DNA from 2 places in the Bradyrhizobium sp. 63_E2_N1_3 genome. Region 2 is predicted to be linked to the other one. Evidence: riboswitches for the same ligand, from Rfam matches in the RefSeq annotation. Region 2 holds a riboswitch; the other holds the start of a gene.
What was found. A riboswitch is a leader RNA that binds a small molecule or an ion and turns the genes downstream of it on or off. The one in region 2 is predicted to bind S-adenosylmethionine.

Region 1: linked by a shared signal. The riboswitch ahead of metX (homoserine O-acetyltransferase MetX) and the one ahead of AB7531_RS40935 (O-succinylhomoserine sulfhydrylase) in region 2 are both predicted to bind S-adenosylmethionine.

The regions. Positions count from the first base shown of each region.
Region 1 covers NZ_CP197235.1:8,261,987-8,270,443, forward strand. Annotated here, with positions in the region: gene metW (methionine biosynthesis protein MetW) at 1-259, opposite strand, end outside; gene metX (homoserine O-acetyltransferase MetX) at 275-1,477, opposite strand; SAM riboswitch at 1,563-1,642, opposite strand; gene AB7531_RS39265 (chorismate mutase) at 1,860-2,708, shown strand; gene AB7531_RS39270 (pyridoxal phosphate-dependent aminotransferase) at 2,745-3,839, shown strand; gene AB7531_RS39275 (prephenate/arogenate dehydrogenase family protein) at 3,836-4,774, shown strand; gene AB7531_RS39280 (DUF2125 domain-containing protein) at 4,880-6,064, opposite strand; gene AB7531_RS39285 (gamma-glutamylcyclotransferase) at 6,175-6,786, shown strand; gene AB7531_RS39290 (lysophospholipid acyltransferase family protein) at 6,783-7,556, opposite strand; gene AB7531_RS39295 (YdcF family protein) at 7,568-8,272, opposite strand; gene AB7531_RS39300 (cell division protein FtsX) at 8,345-8,457, opposite strand, start outside.
Region 2 covers NZ_CP197235.1:8,594,046-8,602,502, forward strand. Annotated here, with positions in the region: gene AB7531_RS40915 (MATE family efflux transporter) at 1-141, opposite strand, end outside; gene AB7531_RS40920 (hypothetical protein) at 304-1,356, opposite strand; gene AB7531_RS40925 (PAS domain-containing protein) at 1,461-1,874, opposite strand; gene AB7531_RS40930 (2'-deoxycytidine 5'-triphosphate deaminase) at 1,989-3,125, opposite strand; SAM riboswitch at 3,206-3,285, shown strand; gene AB7531_RS40935 (O-succinylhomoserine sulfhydrylase) at 3,357-4,553, shown strand; gene AB7531_RS40940 (SGNH/GDSL hydrolase family protein) at 4,709-5,698, opposite strand; gene AB7531_RS40945 (SGNH/GDSL hydrolase family protein) at 5,711-6,490, opposite strand; gene AB7531_RS40950 (OpgC domain-containing protein) at 6,490-7,755, opposite strand; gene apaG (Co2+/Mg2+ efflux protein ApaG) at 7,936-8,328, shown strand.

The DNA.
Region 1 (8,457 bases), 330 kb from region 2:
GATCGGTGTCGGCATCGCCCTGCACCACCGCGAGGCCCTTGGCGACGCAGCGATTGACGCCCTCGCGCGACAGCTCGATGCCGCGCCCGTCGATGCCGCGGGTCTCCAGAAGCTGGAGCAAATCGCCCTCGCCGCAGCCGACGTCGAGCACTTTCGAGCCGGGCTTGACCATCTCGGCGACCAGCAGATGATCGGCGCGAAACTGGCCGGACTGCTCCGTCGCAACGCCGCCCAGCGGCAGCACTTCCTGCACAGACATCGCTAGCCGTCCTTGTCAGTCAATCCTGGCGGTGAGCCCGCGCGCCTTCCCTGCCGATTGCAGAAAGGCACGGGCGATATCGAAGAATTCGGGCACGTCGAGCAGGAAGGCGTCATGGCCGCGATCGGTCTCGATCTCGGCGAACGACACCCGCGCGCTCGACGCGTTCAGTGCATGCACCAGCGCGCGCGATTCCGAAGTCGGGAACAGCCAGTCGCTGGTGAAGGAGACCACGCAGAAGCGCGTCTCGATGCCCGCGAACGCTTTCGCCAGCACGCCGCCGTGGTCGCCGGCGATGTCGAAATAATCCATCGCACGGGTCAGATAGAGATAGGAGTTGGCGTCGAACCGCTCGACGAAGGACGAGCCCTGGTAGCGCAGATAGCTCTCGACCTGGAAATCGGCGTCGAACGAGAAGGTCGGCAGCTCGCGGTCCTGCATGCGGCGGCCGAACTTGCGATGCAGCGCGGCGTCGGAGAGATAGGTGATGTGCGCGGCCATCCGTGCCACCGCAAGTCCGCGATGCGGATGGATGCCCTGATCCGTGTAGCGGCCGTTGTGCCAGTCGGGATCGGCCATCACCGCCTGGCGACCGAGCTCGTGGAAAGCGATGTTCTGCGCCGAGTGCCGCGTCGCGCAGGCAATCGCCAGCGCGGAGTACACGCGCTTGGGATAGGCCGCGGTCCATTGCAGCACCTGCATGCCGCCCATCGAGCCGCCGACCACCGCGAACAACGTGTCGATGCCGAGCCGGTCGATCAGCATCGCCTGCGCGCGCACCATGTCGGGAATGGTGATGACAGGGAAATCCAGGCCCCACACCTTGCCGGTGGCGGGATTGATCGAGGCCGGCCCGGTCGAGCCCATGCAGCCGCCGATCACGTTGGCGCAAATGATGAAGTAGTGCTGAGGATCAAGAGGTCGGCCGGGACCGACCAGCGTCTCCCACCAGCCCGACTTGCCGGTGACGGGATGCACGTTGGCGACATGCTGATCTCCCGTCAGCGCATGGCAGATCAGCACCGCGTTGGAGCGATCGGCGTTGAGCTCGCCATAGGTCTGGTAGGCGATCTGGAACGGGGTGAGATCGATGCCGCAATCGAGCCGCAGCGGTTGCTCGGCGCCGAACTGCGCGACCTGCGAATTCGGATGATCCGCCTCATGCGACCGGTCGTCGGCACTGATCGCGGGACTCGGCACGGGCTTCACGCCAACCATCATCGACCTCGTTTGCGGCACCCGTCAGGCTGCCGCTGGAATCAGGCCATGAAAAACCCGGCCTGAACGATAGGTTCGGCCGGGATCGGAAGCGTCCCCGGCCTGTTTAGCGAGTTTTTTAACGTGGCTGCAAGCCGGCCGGCTCAAATGACCACGGAACGGGCAAAAGCTACTGTCTTGGGCGGTTTTCGTCAAGTCACGGTCCGGATTAGCCAAATTCATCCCTGAAAGGCCGGCCGAAAAGGCCCGGTTTCCCTTTGCATTTCTCTTTGCTTTCGCCGCGCCGACTGCCTAATCAGGACGTCGATCGCAGCGGATCCGGCCTTGCCGATGGGCCTTGGCCGACCCGCATTGGAACGCCTCTCACCAGCATCTCGCAGATATGTCCCAACGTCCGCCCGCGCCACCATCGCTCCAGGAATTGCGCAAGGAGATCGACGCGATCGACGAGGGCATGCATCGTCTCCTGATGCAGCGCGGCGACATCATCGACCGCCTGATCCAGGTGAAGCAGACCCAGGAGGTCGGCTCGGCGTTCCGCCCGGCGCGCGAGGCCGCCATGATGCGTGACATCGTCCAGCGTCATCGCGGCATCCTGCCGCTCGACACGGTCGAGAGCATCTGGCGCGTCATCATCTCGACGTTCACTTACGTCCAAGCGCCGTTCTCCGTGCATGCCGACATCTCGGTGAGCGAGCCGGCGATGCGCGATTCCGTGCGCTTCCATTTCGGCTTCACGGTACCTTACGTCGCGCATTTCAGCGCGCAGGCCGCGGTCGAAGCGGTGGCGAAGTCCAAAGGCGACCTGGCGCTGGTCTCGGCGACCTCGAGCCGCACGCCATGGTGGCTGGAGCTGGAAGCAGACGGCGCGCCGAAGATTATCGCGCGGATGCCCTTCGTCGAGCGCGCCGACCATCCGGCCGCGCTGCCGGTGTTCGCGATCTCCCGCGTCGCCGACAGCGCCGTGGTGACGGAGGTCGAGACCTTCAGCGTGCGCGTGTCCGGGTGGAACGCCGAGGTCGCGCGCGCCCTGTCGCCGCTCGCCGAGATCGTGGCAGTGCCCGATACCGCCTTCGACGGCGCAGCGCTGCTGGTCTCGGTCACGAGCGCGACCAGCATCGACAAGATCAAGGCTGCCCTGATCGAAGCGGGGGCCTCGGTGCGCTCCACGGCCCTCGTCGGCAGCCACGCAACGCGCTATACGGTGCCCTCGACCGGGTCGAAATCGTAGATCGCGAACCGCCTAAAGCTACTTCCGGAGTTGAAGATGTCCCGCCCCGTGCCGAATCCCGGCATTCTCGATATTGCGCCCTACACGCCCGGCAAGAGCCCGGTGGCTGAGCCGGGCCGCAAGGTGTTCAAGCTCTCGGCCAACGAGACGCCGTTCGGGCCCTCGCCCAAGGCGATCGAGGCGTTCAGGAACGTGGCGGCGCATCTGGAAGACTATCCGGAAGGAACCTCGCGCGTGCTGCGCGAAGCGATCGGGCGCTCTTTCGGGCTCGACCCCAACCGCATCATCTGCGGCGCCGGCTCGGACGAGATCCTCAATCTGCTCGCCCACACCTATCTCAGCCACGGCGACGAGGCGATCTCGACCACGCACGGCTTCCTGGTCTACCCGATCGCGACTATGGCGGTCGGCGCCAAGAACGTGGTCGCGCAGGAGACCAACCTCACCTGCAATGTCGACGCCATCCTCAAGGCGGTGACGCCGAAGACAAAGCTGGTCTGGCTCGCCAATCCCAACAATCCGACCGGCACCTATGTGCCGTTCGACGAGGTCAAGCGGCTGCGCGCCGGCCTGCCGTCGCACGTGCTGCTGGTGCTCGATGCCGCCTATTCCGATTACGTCTCGCGCAACGACTACGAGATGGGGATCGAGCTCGTCGCCACCACCGAGAACACCGTGGTGACGCACACCTTCTCCAAGATCCACGGCCTCGCCGCGCTGCGCGTCGGCTGGATGTTCGGTCCGGAGCACATCATCGACGCGGTCAACCGCATCCGCGGTCCCTTCAACGTGTCGACGCCGGCGATGTATGCCGCGGTCGCGGCGATCGAGGACACTGCGCACCAGGCGATGTCGAAGCAGTTCACCGAGACCTGGCGCAACTGGCTCTCCGAGGAGATCGGCAAGCTCGGACTGAAGGTGACGCCGGGCGTCGCCAATTTCGTACTGATCCACTTCCCGGAAAATGGCAAGACCGCGGACGAGGCCGACGCATATCTTACCAAGCGCGGGCTGGTGTTGCGCGCGCTGAAGAATTACCGCCTGCCGAATTCGCTGCGCATGACCATCGGCACCGAGGAGGCCAACCGCCTCGTCGTCGAGGGCCTGCGCGACTTCATGGCCGGCAAATGAGCACCACACCGCACTTCCAGCGCGTTGCGCTGATCGGCTTCGGCCTGATCGGCGGCTCGATCGCGCGCGCTGCGAAGCTCCAGGGCTTGGCCTCCGAGATCGTCACCACCGCGCGCTCGGAGAAGACGCGCGCGCGGGTGCTGGAGCTCGGCATCGTCGACCAGGTCGTGGCGACCAATGCGGAAGCGGTGAAGGATGCCGATCTCGTCATCCTCTGCATTCCCGTCGGTGCCTGCGGGCCGGTGGCGCAGGAGATCGCGGCGCATCTCAAGCCGGGCGCGATCGTCTCCGACGTCGGCTCGGTCAAGGGCGCGATCGTCAGGGACATGGCGCCGCATCTGCCGAAGACCATTCATTTCGTGCCGGCGCATCCCGTCGCGGGCACCGAGCATTCGGGTCCCGATTCCGGTTTCGCCGAGCTCTTCATCAACCGCTGGTGCATCCTGACGCCGCCGGAAGGCGTCGATGCGGCGGCCACCGATCGTCTGCGCGCGTTCTGGGCGGCGATGGGCGCCAAGGTCGAGATCATGACGCCGGATCATCATGATCTCGTGCTCGCGATCACCAGCCATCTGCCGCATCTGATCGCCTACACCATCGTCGGCACCGCCGACGAGCTGGCGCAGGTGACGGAGTCCGAGGTGATTAAGTTCTCGGCCGGCGGCTTCCGCGATTTCACCCGCATCGCCGCGTCCGACCCGACGATGTGGCGCGACGTCTTCCTCGCCAACAAGGAGGCCGTGCTGGAGATGCTCGGCACCTTCACCGAGGATCTCGCCAAGCTTACCCGCGCGATCCGCCGCGGCGACGGCGAGGCGCTGTTCGACCACTTCACCCGCACCCGCGCCATCCGCCGCGGCATCGTCGAGATCGGCCAGGATTCGGCAGCGCCGGATTTCGGCCGGCCGCATGCGCAGCTCGGCAAGAAGCCGTAACGTTCAAGTAGCCCGGATGGAGCGCAAGCGTAATCCGGGATCTCTTTCAGCGCGGCGCGACCTGCCCCGGATTGCGCTTCGCTCCATCCGGGCTACGGGAGACACCTAATAAAGCGGTGGAATCTGCCCGACCTTGACCGGGCCGAGCAGCACGGCGCCGTCGACGAACTTCAGCGGGAAGCTGCGGGCCTTCTTGCCTTCGAGCGTGCTCTCGGTGCCGATCGAATTGATGCCGGCCGCAACGCCGGCATTGGCGTTCTGCTTGATGACCTTGCCGAGGCCGGGAACGGCGCGGTCGAGGGCGCCGAACAGATTGTTGAGGTCCTGCGACTTCACGCCCGGCGCAACGCGGTCGAGGGTTGCCTGCGGCACCCCCTCCTCCAGCATCTTGTCGATGCCGAGCGCCGGGATCACGCGCTCGAGGCCGGTCACGGTCATCTGCAATTCGCCGTCGAGTCGGCCATTGGCCGAGAGGCCGAGCGTGCCGGCCGCAACCGCGATCATCTCGCCCTGCTGGACGCGCGACTGCACGATCTCGATGTGACCGCCGGCGGCCTGGATCTCGCGGAAGCGTTGCGGCCACGGCTTTGGGGTGAGGTCGGAGAGGCCCGTGATCTTCGCACGCGTGTCCGCCTCGAACGGCTCGGCGAGCAAGGGATGAACGCCCTGGATGCTGCCCTGCGCGACGTGCAGCACGGTCTCGATCACAGGATGATCCGACCGCGACCCGTCTGCGAGGCGACCGTGCAGCTCGACCTGCTTGGCGCGCGCGAGCGGCACCTGCACGCTGCCGTCGAGACGATTGATGACGGGATCGTCGAACACGATGGAGGCGCGATCCGGCACCGCCGGCAGGCCGAACACGCTGCTGCGGCCCTTGCTCCAATTCACCACGAAGGTGTTTTGCGTGACGCCGTCGGTGAGCGTCGCCGGCGCGGAGAATTCGGCGATGACGCGCTTGGGATCGTAGACTTGGGCGACGACCAGGATGTTGTCGAGCTTCGCCGTGAACGGCGTCTTGCTGGCGTTCTGCGACACCAGGGCGACGCTGGCGCCGGAGCACTGGACCTCGAAGCGGAACGGGAAGCCGGCGATCGAGCGCTTGGCGCAATCGTAGATGCGGCCGGACTTGGCCTCCTGCGCCCGCCAGGCGTCTGCGGCGATTTCGGCCTGCGAGGCCGCATAGAACCAGAAACAGCTCCACGCGACGGCGAGGATCAGGAGGATAATGGGGGCGATGAAAAGGCCCCAGCGGGGGCGGCGGCCTGTGGCAACGGTCATATCTGACATGCGGCGACCCTTTGACCCCAGATTTTGTCAAATGTAAGCGGGGTTCGGCCGCGCCGAAAGGCCGAGAATTCACTTCGCTTGGGGGCGTCGTTCTGGTAGCCGTGCCCGAAATGTCGGAAATCACCCTCCCCTCCGTCACCACAGCCAAGGGCGACCTCTGGGTGTTCGGCTATGGCTCGCTGATGTGGCGGCCGGGCTTCGAATTCAGGGAACGCGTCCCGGCGCGGCTGGTCGGCGAGCACCGCGCGCTCTGCGTCTACTCCTTCGTGCATCGCGGCACGCCGGAGCAGCCGGGCCTGGTGCTCGGGCTCGACCGCGGCGGCGCCTGCCGCGGCATTGCTTTTCGCGTCGCCGAGAAGGACCGCGCCGACGTCGTCGCCTATCTGCGGGCGCGCGAGCAGGTCACGTCCGTCTATCGCGAGGTGATGCGCTCGGTGTGGCTTGAGAACGATGCGCGACAGCGCGTCTCCGCGCTCGCCTATGTCGTCGACCGCGGCCACGTCCAATATGCCGGCCGACTCTCGTTCGCCGACCAGCATCGCCATGTCGTCCAGGGCCATGGCCAGTCCGGCGCCAACCGCGACTACGTGACGGCAACGGTGAAGGCGATCGAGGCCGAAGGTTTTCGCGACACGCAATTGCATAAGCTCGCGACCATGCTGCATGGTGATGCGCATTCCCTGCACGCGCCGGCTCCCGCCGAAGATCGAGAGAACCGCTAGCTCTGCGACGGAGCGTAGCTCGGCGACGAGCCGATCAACTGCTCCTGCTCTTTCCGGCCCGCTTCGACGAGGCGAGCGGTCGCGTCTTCGATGGCGGTTTGCACGCGCGAGAGAAACTCGTCTTTCGGCAGGCCTGATGGCAGCGGATCGAGGAACTCGACCACCAGCGTGCCGGGATAGCGCATGAAGGTGCGGCGCGGCCAGAACAGGCCGGAATTGAGCGCGATCGGCAGGCACCGCACGCCGCAGGACGAATAGATCTGCGCAAAGCCGGTCTTGTAATCGGGCGCGGCGCCGGGCGCCCGGCGTGTGCCTTCCGGAAAGATCACGAGCTGCCCGCCTGCGCGCACCGCGTCGCGCGCCCGCCGCGTCATGTCCAGCAGCGCCTTCACGCCGGCCTTGCGGTCGATCGCGATCATTCCGGTCTTGACCAGGAACTGGCCGAACACCGGGATCTGCATGAGCTGACGCTTGAGAATGAAGATCGGACGGTTGAAGAAGCCCGGCAGCACGAAGGTCTCCCAGAACGACTGATGCTTCGCCGCGATCACCAGCGGCCCTGCCGGGATCTTCTCCTGCCCGCGGAATTCGACCTTGATGTTGCAGATCACGCGCATCAGGAACAGCGTCGCCTTCGCCCACCATTGCGCGACCGTCAGCATGGCGCGCGGCGGCAATGCGAAGGTCGGCAGCGCCACGATCGCGAGGCATACGAGCACAGCATAGAACAGCACGTTGAAGAGGAGCGAGCGCAGGAAAATCAAAAACATCGATGGTCCGATCAATTGGCCTGTGCCGTGGCGGGCCGCTTCGGCGCCACGCCAGCAGGCTGCTCCGACATCTCGGGCGAAAGGTCAATCCCGAAATCCTCCAGCCGCACCCTCAGCTCGGCGGCGATGTATTTGACGTATTCGGACAGGAGCAGCCGCAAGGTGGAGGCCGAGGTCCACCACGGCTCCTCACGCCATTTTTCGCCGACCACTGCGAACGGGATCAGTGTGGTTTCCGGCATCGCATGCGAGAACTCCACCAGCGCGCGCGGCATGTGATAGTTCGAGGTGACGACGATCAGCGATCTGAAGCCGCGCCCCTCGGCCCAGCGCCGCGCTTCCGCCGCGTTGCCGCGGGTCGAGACCGCGGTGCGGTCGAGATCGACACAGCAATGCATGAAGGACTGGTTCTCCGGCAGCGTCCGGGAGATGTCGCTCGCCGTCGAGGTCGGGTGCACGCCAGAGATCAGGAGCCGCTTGCCGTAGCCGGCCGCCAGGAGCTCCATCGCATCCGACACCCGCGAGGAGCCGCCGGTCAGGACCACGATGCCGTCCGCCTTGCGGTCCGGCGCGATCTCAGCGCCGCGCAATTGCGCCAGGAAGGCGATGAAGCCCGCCGCCGCGCCGACGAAGACGAACGCGATCGTCGATACCAATGCCGCGCGCAGCCAGCCGCGCGGCAATTTCGGCGATCGATCGTCGGTCGGCGAGGTCATATGATGTCGGTGATCCCTTCCCCGGATGATTTTAGGACGTTTTGAGGCGAAGTGGAGTCCGGTTTATCGGGCTCAATCGACATCATTCAGCGTCGCGAACAGCGTCTGGCGCGAGGCAACCGCGGTGATGGCGCCGATCAGCACCGCCTGCACGGCGAGCACGATGTAGCCCGACGGCCGCAGCG
Region 2 (8,457 bases):
CAGCGCGACCACGTTCGGCCAGGCGAGGCCGAGCAGCGTGCGCAGAATCGGCCCGTCCATCAGCGCGCTTCGTACCGGCCGCGGAGGCGGCGGCAACGGACGCTCTTGTTCATCGACCGGGATTTCGGCGATGTCGGACATGTCCTCTCCCGGGCGCAGGCCATTCGCGGCGCGGCAATGCGTAGGTGTGCCAATAAATTTCGTCGCGCGGAAGGCGCGGCGACAGGCTTAGCACGGCAATTGCCGATTCCTCCTGCGCCGGATGCAGGCGTGCCCTGCGGCAGCGCATTTCAAGTGGTGGAATTACTCAATGGTCCACACCAGCGGCGGCCGACCGCCCGCTGTCGGGCGCAGGTGCACGCCGATGTGCCGCCCGCATCCGGCAGCGAGCCCCTCGAACAACCCTTCCAGCACCTTGGTGCAGGCGCGATGATAGTCGGCGACGTCATCCATCAGCTTCCAGCTCTGCTGACGAAATTCAAACGTGCCTTCTGACGCGGTCGTCTCGGCAGAGTCATCCTGCGCGGCAATCAGCGCATTCAGGAACGCTGCGAACTCGCTGGCGCCACCGCGGCTCATGGACAGTGCCGCCGCGACCTCGTCAAAATACTGCATCCCGATCAGCTTGCCGGTGAGGTGCAGGAGATAGCCGGCGTCTTCCGGGCCGAACAATTGCACCATCACGGGCGCGGCGGTGCGCACATATTCCATCGCGTAGTTGCGATAGGCTTTTTCCAGCCGCGGTTTTGGCCAGCTCGAAACAGGTAGCGCAGGCGCACTCTTCGCATCGAACAGCGGCGCTTCCAGATGACGCGCGAAGACCAGGCGCTGATCCAGCTCGAGCGGGTGGTCGTACTGATAATAATAGCCTTCGAGCCCATCCTGACCGTCGACGCTCTGCTTGGTGCAGACGAAGCCGAGCCTGGTATCGCCGAGCGCGACGCCATTGTTGGCGTGCCAGCCGCGCAGCATCGCGCGGCTGACCTCACCCGGCACGCCGCAGATCGCGGTGCCCTTCCAGATCCAGCGCGGCGGCGGATAGCGGATCCAGGCTTTGCGATCGCTCTCATACATGTACTCGACATGCACGCCGCCGATCCAGTTGGAGAGATAGTGATATTGCGCGGCGGCCACCGCAGGCGGCAGATGACTGAGACCGAGCTTTTCGAGCCCCGGCAGGAAGCGCTCCTGCTGCTGGCGGCGAAACACGCGGAAGACGAATTCGGCAGCATCCGCCGTGCCGCGCCGTGTGACGACGGTGAGGATGAGTCCGGTGAAATAGGCGTGATAGAGGTCGGCGACCGCACGCCAGCGCTTCCATTGCGCTTCCTCTGCTGCGTCTGTTGCGGCGGTCATGTTCGCTCCCGATCGTTGTTTTGATCGAGTGTGTCACTGCGCCCTGTACGAGGCAACCTGACGCTCAAGCAGAGCGCCCTGCACGCCAGCCCGTCAATTCCGCATCACGAATTTTGCGCAAGCCTGGCCGCGCGCTCGCGCTCGACGCGTTCGGTGACGTCGCGCGCCATCGCGACCGATCCGACCACGGCACCACCGGCATCGCGCACCAGCGCGAAGGTCATCTCGATGTAGAGCTTGCGTCCGCTCTTGTGCAACGCGCGGGTCAGCGTCGGCCTGCCCGCGAGCTTCATCGCCCCGGTGGCAAGCGCAGCTTCGAAGCCCTTCCAGTGCGCGGCACGCAGATGTTCGGGAATGATCAGATCGAGGTTCTGGCCGAGCGCCTCGTCCGCCGAGAAGCCGAACAGTGTGGTCGATGCGCGATTCCAGCGCGTGATGGTGCCGGAGCGATCCGAATAGATCAGCGCGTCCGCGACGTCGTCGACGATCCTTGCGTCGAGTTCGGATTGAACACTCATCTCGCCACCTCGCATGCAGCCGGATTTCAGCTTGCATCCCGGCAGTAGTCAATCGAGAGGCTGCGGCGTACTGGATGCCCCGGTCAAGCCGGGGCATGACAGTAGGGTGTGTAGCTACACCCGAAAATGCTTCGATAGTTTGAGCCCCTGCGCCTGGTAGTTCGAGCCGATGCGCTGGCCGTACATCGCGTCGGGGCGCGACAGCATTTTCTCGTAGACGAGACGGCCGACGATCTGGCCGTGCTCGAGGATGAACGGCACCTCGCGCGAGCGCACTTCGAGCACGGCGCGCGATCCCTGCCCGCCAGCGCCGGCATAGCCGAAGCCGGGATCGAAGAAGCCGGCATAGTGCACGCGGAACTCGCCGACCAGGGGATCGAACGGCACCATCTCCGCGGCGTAATCGGGCGGCACCTGCACGGCTTCCTTGGAGGCGAGGATGTAGAACTCGCCGGGATCGAGGATCAGGCTGCCGTCGGGACGCGCCGAGATCGGTTCCCAGAAATCCTCCACCGCATAGCCGGAGCGGCGGTCGACGTCGACGACACCGGTGTGGCGCTTGGCGCGATAGCCGACGAAGCCGTTGGCCTTCTCGCCGGAGAGATCGACGGAGACGGCGACGCCGCCGGTGAGATCGGCATCATCGAGATCGACGAGACGCTCAGTCGCATGCAGCGCCTCGAGCTCGTCGATGTTGAGGATCGCATCTCCGGTGCGGAAGCGCACCTGACTCAAGCGCGAGCCCTCACTGACCAGCACCGGAAACGTCTTCGGGCTGATCTCGGCGTAGAGCGGGCCGTGATAGCCGGCGCCGATCATGTCGAAGCGGCGGGTGCCGTCGGCGATGACGCGGGTGAAGACATCGAGCCGGCCGGTCGAGCTTTTCGGGTTGGCGGCGGCGACGATCTCCGGCGGCAGCGCCAGGCTTTCCAGGAGCGGCACGATGTAGACGCAGTTGGTCTCCAGCACCGCGCCATCGGCGAGGCTGAACTCGTGCAGCTTCAACTCGTCGATGCGCTCGGCGACGGTCGCGCCGGGACCCGGCAGGAAGCTGGCGCGAACGCGATACGCGATGTCGCCGAGGCGAAGGTCGAGGCTCGCCGGCTGGATCTGGCTTTCGACGAAGTCATAAGCGGGCAGGATGAGGCCCGCCTTCGCCATCGCCGCGATCATGCGGTCGGGCAGGATACCATTGGCGTCGGCGGCAACCGTGAAGCTCAACCGGGGGTCCTCGTCAGGGGTCAAATGCATCCGGACATGCGGGAAATAGCAGCCTTTTACGGCTATCCGATGGACGCCTTGACGGAAAGGCCATTGCGGAATATGAGCATCACTTATCCCGTGGTGATTTGAGCCGGCCGGCTTGCAGCCACGTTAAATAAGTCGCTAAACAGGCCGGGGACCTCTGTGATCCCGGCCCGTGGAAGTTATCCAGGCCGGTTTTTTTGTGACCATTTTCGATGGTCACGCAGAGGAGGTCCTATGTCGAAGTCCCCGGCGTCCACCACGCAATACCGTCCCGAAACCCGACTGGTCCATTCCGGCACCCTGCGCTCGCAATATGGCGAGACGTCGGAGGCGCTGTTCCTGACCCAGGGCTACGTCTACAACAGCGCCGAGGAGTGCGAGGCGCGGTTCAAGGGCGAGGACCCCGGCTTCATCTATTCGCGCTATTCCAACCCGACCATCTCGATGTTCGAGCGCCGCATGATCGAGCTCGAAGGCGCCGAAGCCGCCCGCTCGGCGGCGACCGGCATGGCCGCGGTGACGACCGCGATCCTGGCGCCGCTGAAGGCCGGCGATCATGTGGTGGCCTCCCGTGCCCTGTTCGGCTCGTGTCTCTACGTCATTCAGGATCTCTTGCCACGCTACGGCATCGAGACCACGCTGGTCGACGGAGCCGATCTCGACCAGTGGCAGCGCGCCTTGAGGCCGAACACCAAGACGTTTTTCCTGGAGAGCCCGACCAACCCGACGCTCGACGTGCTCGACATTCCAGGGATCGCCGAGATCGCGCACAGCGGCGGCGCGCGGCTCGTCGTCGACAACGTGTTCGCGACGCCGATCTGGCAGAGCCCGCTCGCGCTAGGGGCAGACGTCGTCGTCTATTCCGCGACCAAGCACATCGACGGCCAGGGCCGTTGTCTCGGCGGCATCATCCTGTCGTCGGAAGCGTTCATCGCCGAGCACATCCACAATTTCATGCGCCAGACCGGCCCGTCGATCTCGCCGTTCAACGCATGGGTCCTGCTCAAGGGCCTGGAAACGCTGGGCGTACGCGTGCGCGCGCAGACCGAGACGGCGGGACGCATCGCCGACGTGCTGGCGAGCCATCCGAAGATTTCGCGGCTGGTCTATCCCGGCCGCGCCGATCATCCGCAGGCAGCTCTCGTGAAGAAGCAGATGCGCGGCGGCTCGACGCTGGTCGGCTTCGAGGTCAAGGGCGGCAAGCAGGGTGCGTTCCGCGTGCTCAACGAGCTCAAGCTTGCAAAAATCTCGAACAATCTCGGCGATGCCAAGAGCCTCGTCACGCATCCGGCGACCACGACGCATCAGCGCCTCAAGCCGGAAGACCGCGCCGCGCTCGGCATCAGCGAGGGCTTCATCCGCTTCTCGGCGGGGCTCGAGCATGTGGACGATCTGATCGAGGATCTGACCGCGGCGCTGGAGAAGGCGTGAGGCGATTGGGCTCTTGTAGGGTGGGCAAAGCGACTTGTCCGCCGTAGCTCGAAGAGCGAAGGCGGAAGCGTGCCCACCATTCACGATCATATCGCCGATAGATGGTGGGCACGGCGCGCGAAGAGCGCGCCTTTGCCCACCCTACGGCACCGAGCCTACATCGGCCGATACGTTCGCACGTCCGCGGGCACGTTGACGCCGAGCTTGATCTGGCCGACGGAGCGGATGATGTCGTCGCCGAGGATCTGCGCGAAGCAGGCATAGCCCCAATCGTTCATATGCAGGCCGTCGGCGATCACGAAACTCTCGACCGGGATCGATTGATTCTCGTGCCAGTCGCGCATCACCTCGAAGCGGGGGAAGATGCCGACGTGACGGAGCTCGGCGACCTTCCCGAGCAGGTGCACCATCTTGCCGGCGCTCTCCTTGCGCTGGTTGACGGCTGGCGAATATTGCGGATCGACCAGCACGATGTCGGCGCCGCCAGCGGCCTGGATGCGGGAGATGCCGTCCTCGACCATCTTGGCGGTGTCACCGGGATCGAGATTGCGCAGCACCGCATTGGTGCCGACCTGCCAGATCACGAGATCCGGATGCACGTCGATCACCTCCTTCTGGAGGCGCTTCATCATCTCGGGCGCGTCCTCGCCGCCGACGCCGGCGTTGATCACGGTGATGTCGGCGGTCGGATATTGCCGGCGGAGCTGCGCGGCGAGACGGTTCGGATAGTTGAAATCGGGCGAGCTCGCGCCATAGCCCGCCGTCGACGACGAGCCGAACGCGACGATCACGACGGGTTTGCCGGCGACGAGCTTGCCCGCGACATGCGGCAGCGAGCCCATCGCCTTCGAGCCACCCTTCGGCGTGAGGCAGGGCACGCGGCTGAAAATGTCCCCGGCGGATTTCGCGACCTGCTTCACCTTGTCGATGGCGCGGGCGGTCACGCCGCGCTGCTCGTGGGACGTCGCGGCGACGGTGGTCTGGGAGGGCGAAGCGGAAGCCGGACTAGCGGCCTGCTGCGGCGCGGGCGTTGCCTGCGTGGCCTGCGCCTGCACTGGTGCCAGCGACATCGGCGTCAGGAGCAGCAGAGCCGCCGCGGGCGCAGCCAGCCATGCCGTCAACCAAAAAGGGCGGAGAGAACTCATTAACGCTAGACCTCAATTTTGCTGCTGGGCCGGCCCCAGATGGGCTGCGTCGATCACAAACTGTGCCAACGCCCGGCCAAGGCAGTCATGGACCTGTTTCGCCAGCTCTGGCCCACGGGACGGGCTGAACAGGTCGAACTGACCCTGATCATTCCACTGCCGCATGATCGCGAAACGGTCGAACAGCGGGATGTCATGCTCCTGCGCCACCACCCGCATATTGTCGAGATAGGGCGGCACCGAGATCATGGTTTCGGTACGCGGGCTGTACTGCAAGTTCATCAACACAACGTCAGCCCCTGCTTTTTGCAGCGCGGAAACCCCTTCGGTCACCGCCCCGCGAAAATCATCGGGATCAATCGCTCGGATAGCATCCACAGTCCCGGTCTGCCAGATGACCAAAGTAGGCCTTTTTGCTTCCATCAGCTTAACGAAGGTCGCGGCCGCCTCCTCGGCCGTCTTCTTGCTCTGTATTTCTACGGAGACGTGCACGGTCTCCGACGGCAGCAGCCTGTCCTGCAGGATGGCCTGCATGCGCGCCGGGTAGGAGCTGTCCTCCGAGGCCGGAATCGTGGTCGAACGGCTGCCAATGACCAGGATTTCGAGCGGTTTGCCGGCCTTGATGGCATCGGCGACCCTCGGAAGCTGGCTTTCAGTGGTGAGCAGATAGGATGGCAATTCGCAGGCCGGGGGCGCGGCCGGAGCAGCCGGCACGGCATCGCCCGCGCGCGCCAGGGGCGCGGCGAGGTTACCGCACAGCAGGACCAGGCTCAGGAGAACCTTCGCCTTCATCAGCCCCCTCCCGCCAGATCGGCGTTGCCGACGGCGTTTTTGGTTTTCGCACCGCTCTTGTCAGCCACGCGCTTGTACCACGAAATCACCCAGGCAACGCCCCACATGATCAGGATTCCGGAGAGACTAATCAGCGCATGCATGGCTGCGCCGCCGGAGACTTCGGCCAGGATGAAATGGCCGGCGAAGGCGAGGAAGACGCCGAGGCAGAAGATCTCCAGGGAATGCTGGCCGCAGAGGATCAGCGGCCGCAGCCAGGGCGATTTCAGGCCCGGCCATTCCCGGGGCAGGAAGCGAACGGTGAGTGCGGCGAACGCCAGGAAATGCGTGAAGCGCAGCACGTCGAGATCGGCCTTGTCGATCGGATACATCCACTGCTCGAGCCGCCTCGGCATGAAGTGGGAGAGCTGCGGCACATACCAGGTCAGCGTCACGTAGAACGCCGCGACCAGATAGGCGATCGATATCCACATCGTGACGCGGGACGCCAGGATGCGCGACATGCGTCGCGCACCTCCGAGCGCACACCATGCGCCGAATACGAAAAGCAATTGCCAGGCGAAGGGATTGAACGCCCAGAAGCCGTTCGGATAGGCCGACAGATACAGGTCGTATTCCCAGGTCACCGCGTAGAGCAGAACCGAGAGGCCGAGCGTCACGTCGGGCCGCCATTTCATCAGCCACAAGATCAAGGGCAGCGCCAGCATCAGCACGATATAGAGCGGCAGCACGTCCATGTTGACCGGACGAAAGCGCAGCAGCAGCGCCTGCACGATCGTGACGTCGGGCTGCTTGAGGAAATCCATGATGCCCATCTCTTCGGTGTAGAGCGGGTTCTCGAACCTGGTCGCAACGTAGGAGATTTCGGCGAGGAAGATCGTGAACAGAAAGACGTGGGCGACATAGATCTGCCAGACGCGCCGCAGGATGCGCGCGGTAGCGACGACGAAGCCGCTTTCGAGCATGGCACGACCGTAGACGAACGCCGCGGTGTAGCCGGAGATGAAGATGAAGATCTCGGTGGCGTCGCTGAAGCCGTAATTGCGGATCGTGAACCAGGTCAAAAGGCTCGGCGGCAGATGGTCGACGAAGATCAGCCACAGTGCGAGCCCGCGGAACAGGTCGAGCCGGAGCTCGCGCTCGCCGATGGCGGGCAGCGTGATGGCCGGCGCGGCGGAGCGCAGCTTCGCCTCCGCAGGTCTGGCCTCCGCAGGCTTGCCGGTTCCCGCGATCGTCGATCCCGTCACTTGGTCGGCAATGGTCATCGGGGGTTCGAAACCCTTCCGCAAATCGCGACGTGTCATGGAGTGTACAGGTCCGGCCGTCGTCTCGCAAAGCGGCCGGATCACATTGGGTCTACTTCCTCGGCAATTCTGGCGGCACGATGTCACCAAAACCGCCTGCGGGCGTTGGTTCCCGGCCGGGTTTTCGTTATGATGGCAGCCATGTATCGCGCCGTGACCCGCCAGATCGAAGTGACCGTCGAGCCGAACTTTGTTCCGGAGCAGTCGTCGGCTGACCGCTCCCGCTATTTCTGGTCCTACACCATCGTCATCACCAATTCCGGCGACGAAACCGTGCAGCTGAAGACGCGGCACTGGATCATCACCGACGCCACCGGCCGCCAGCAGGAGGTCAGGGGCGAGGGCGTCGTCGGCGAGCAGCCGACCCTGGCTCCCGGCGAGCGCTTCGAATACACCTCCGGCGTGCCGCTCGCGACCGCCTCGGGCTTCATGACCGGCCGCTACCAGATGGTCAGCGAAAGCGGCGAACGCTTCGAGATCGATGTGCCGACGTTCTCGCTGGACAGCCCGGACAACAAGCGGGTGTTGAACTAGGGGCAGGCGATTTCGTGCGAACACCCACAACTGTCATGCCCCGGCCTTGACCGGGGCATCCAGTACGCCGCGGCTTTTCGAATCCATCACAACAGTTTCGGAGTACTGGATCGCCCGATCAAGTCGGGC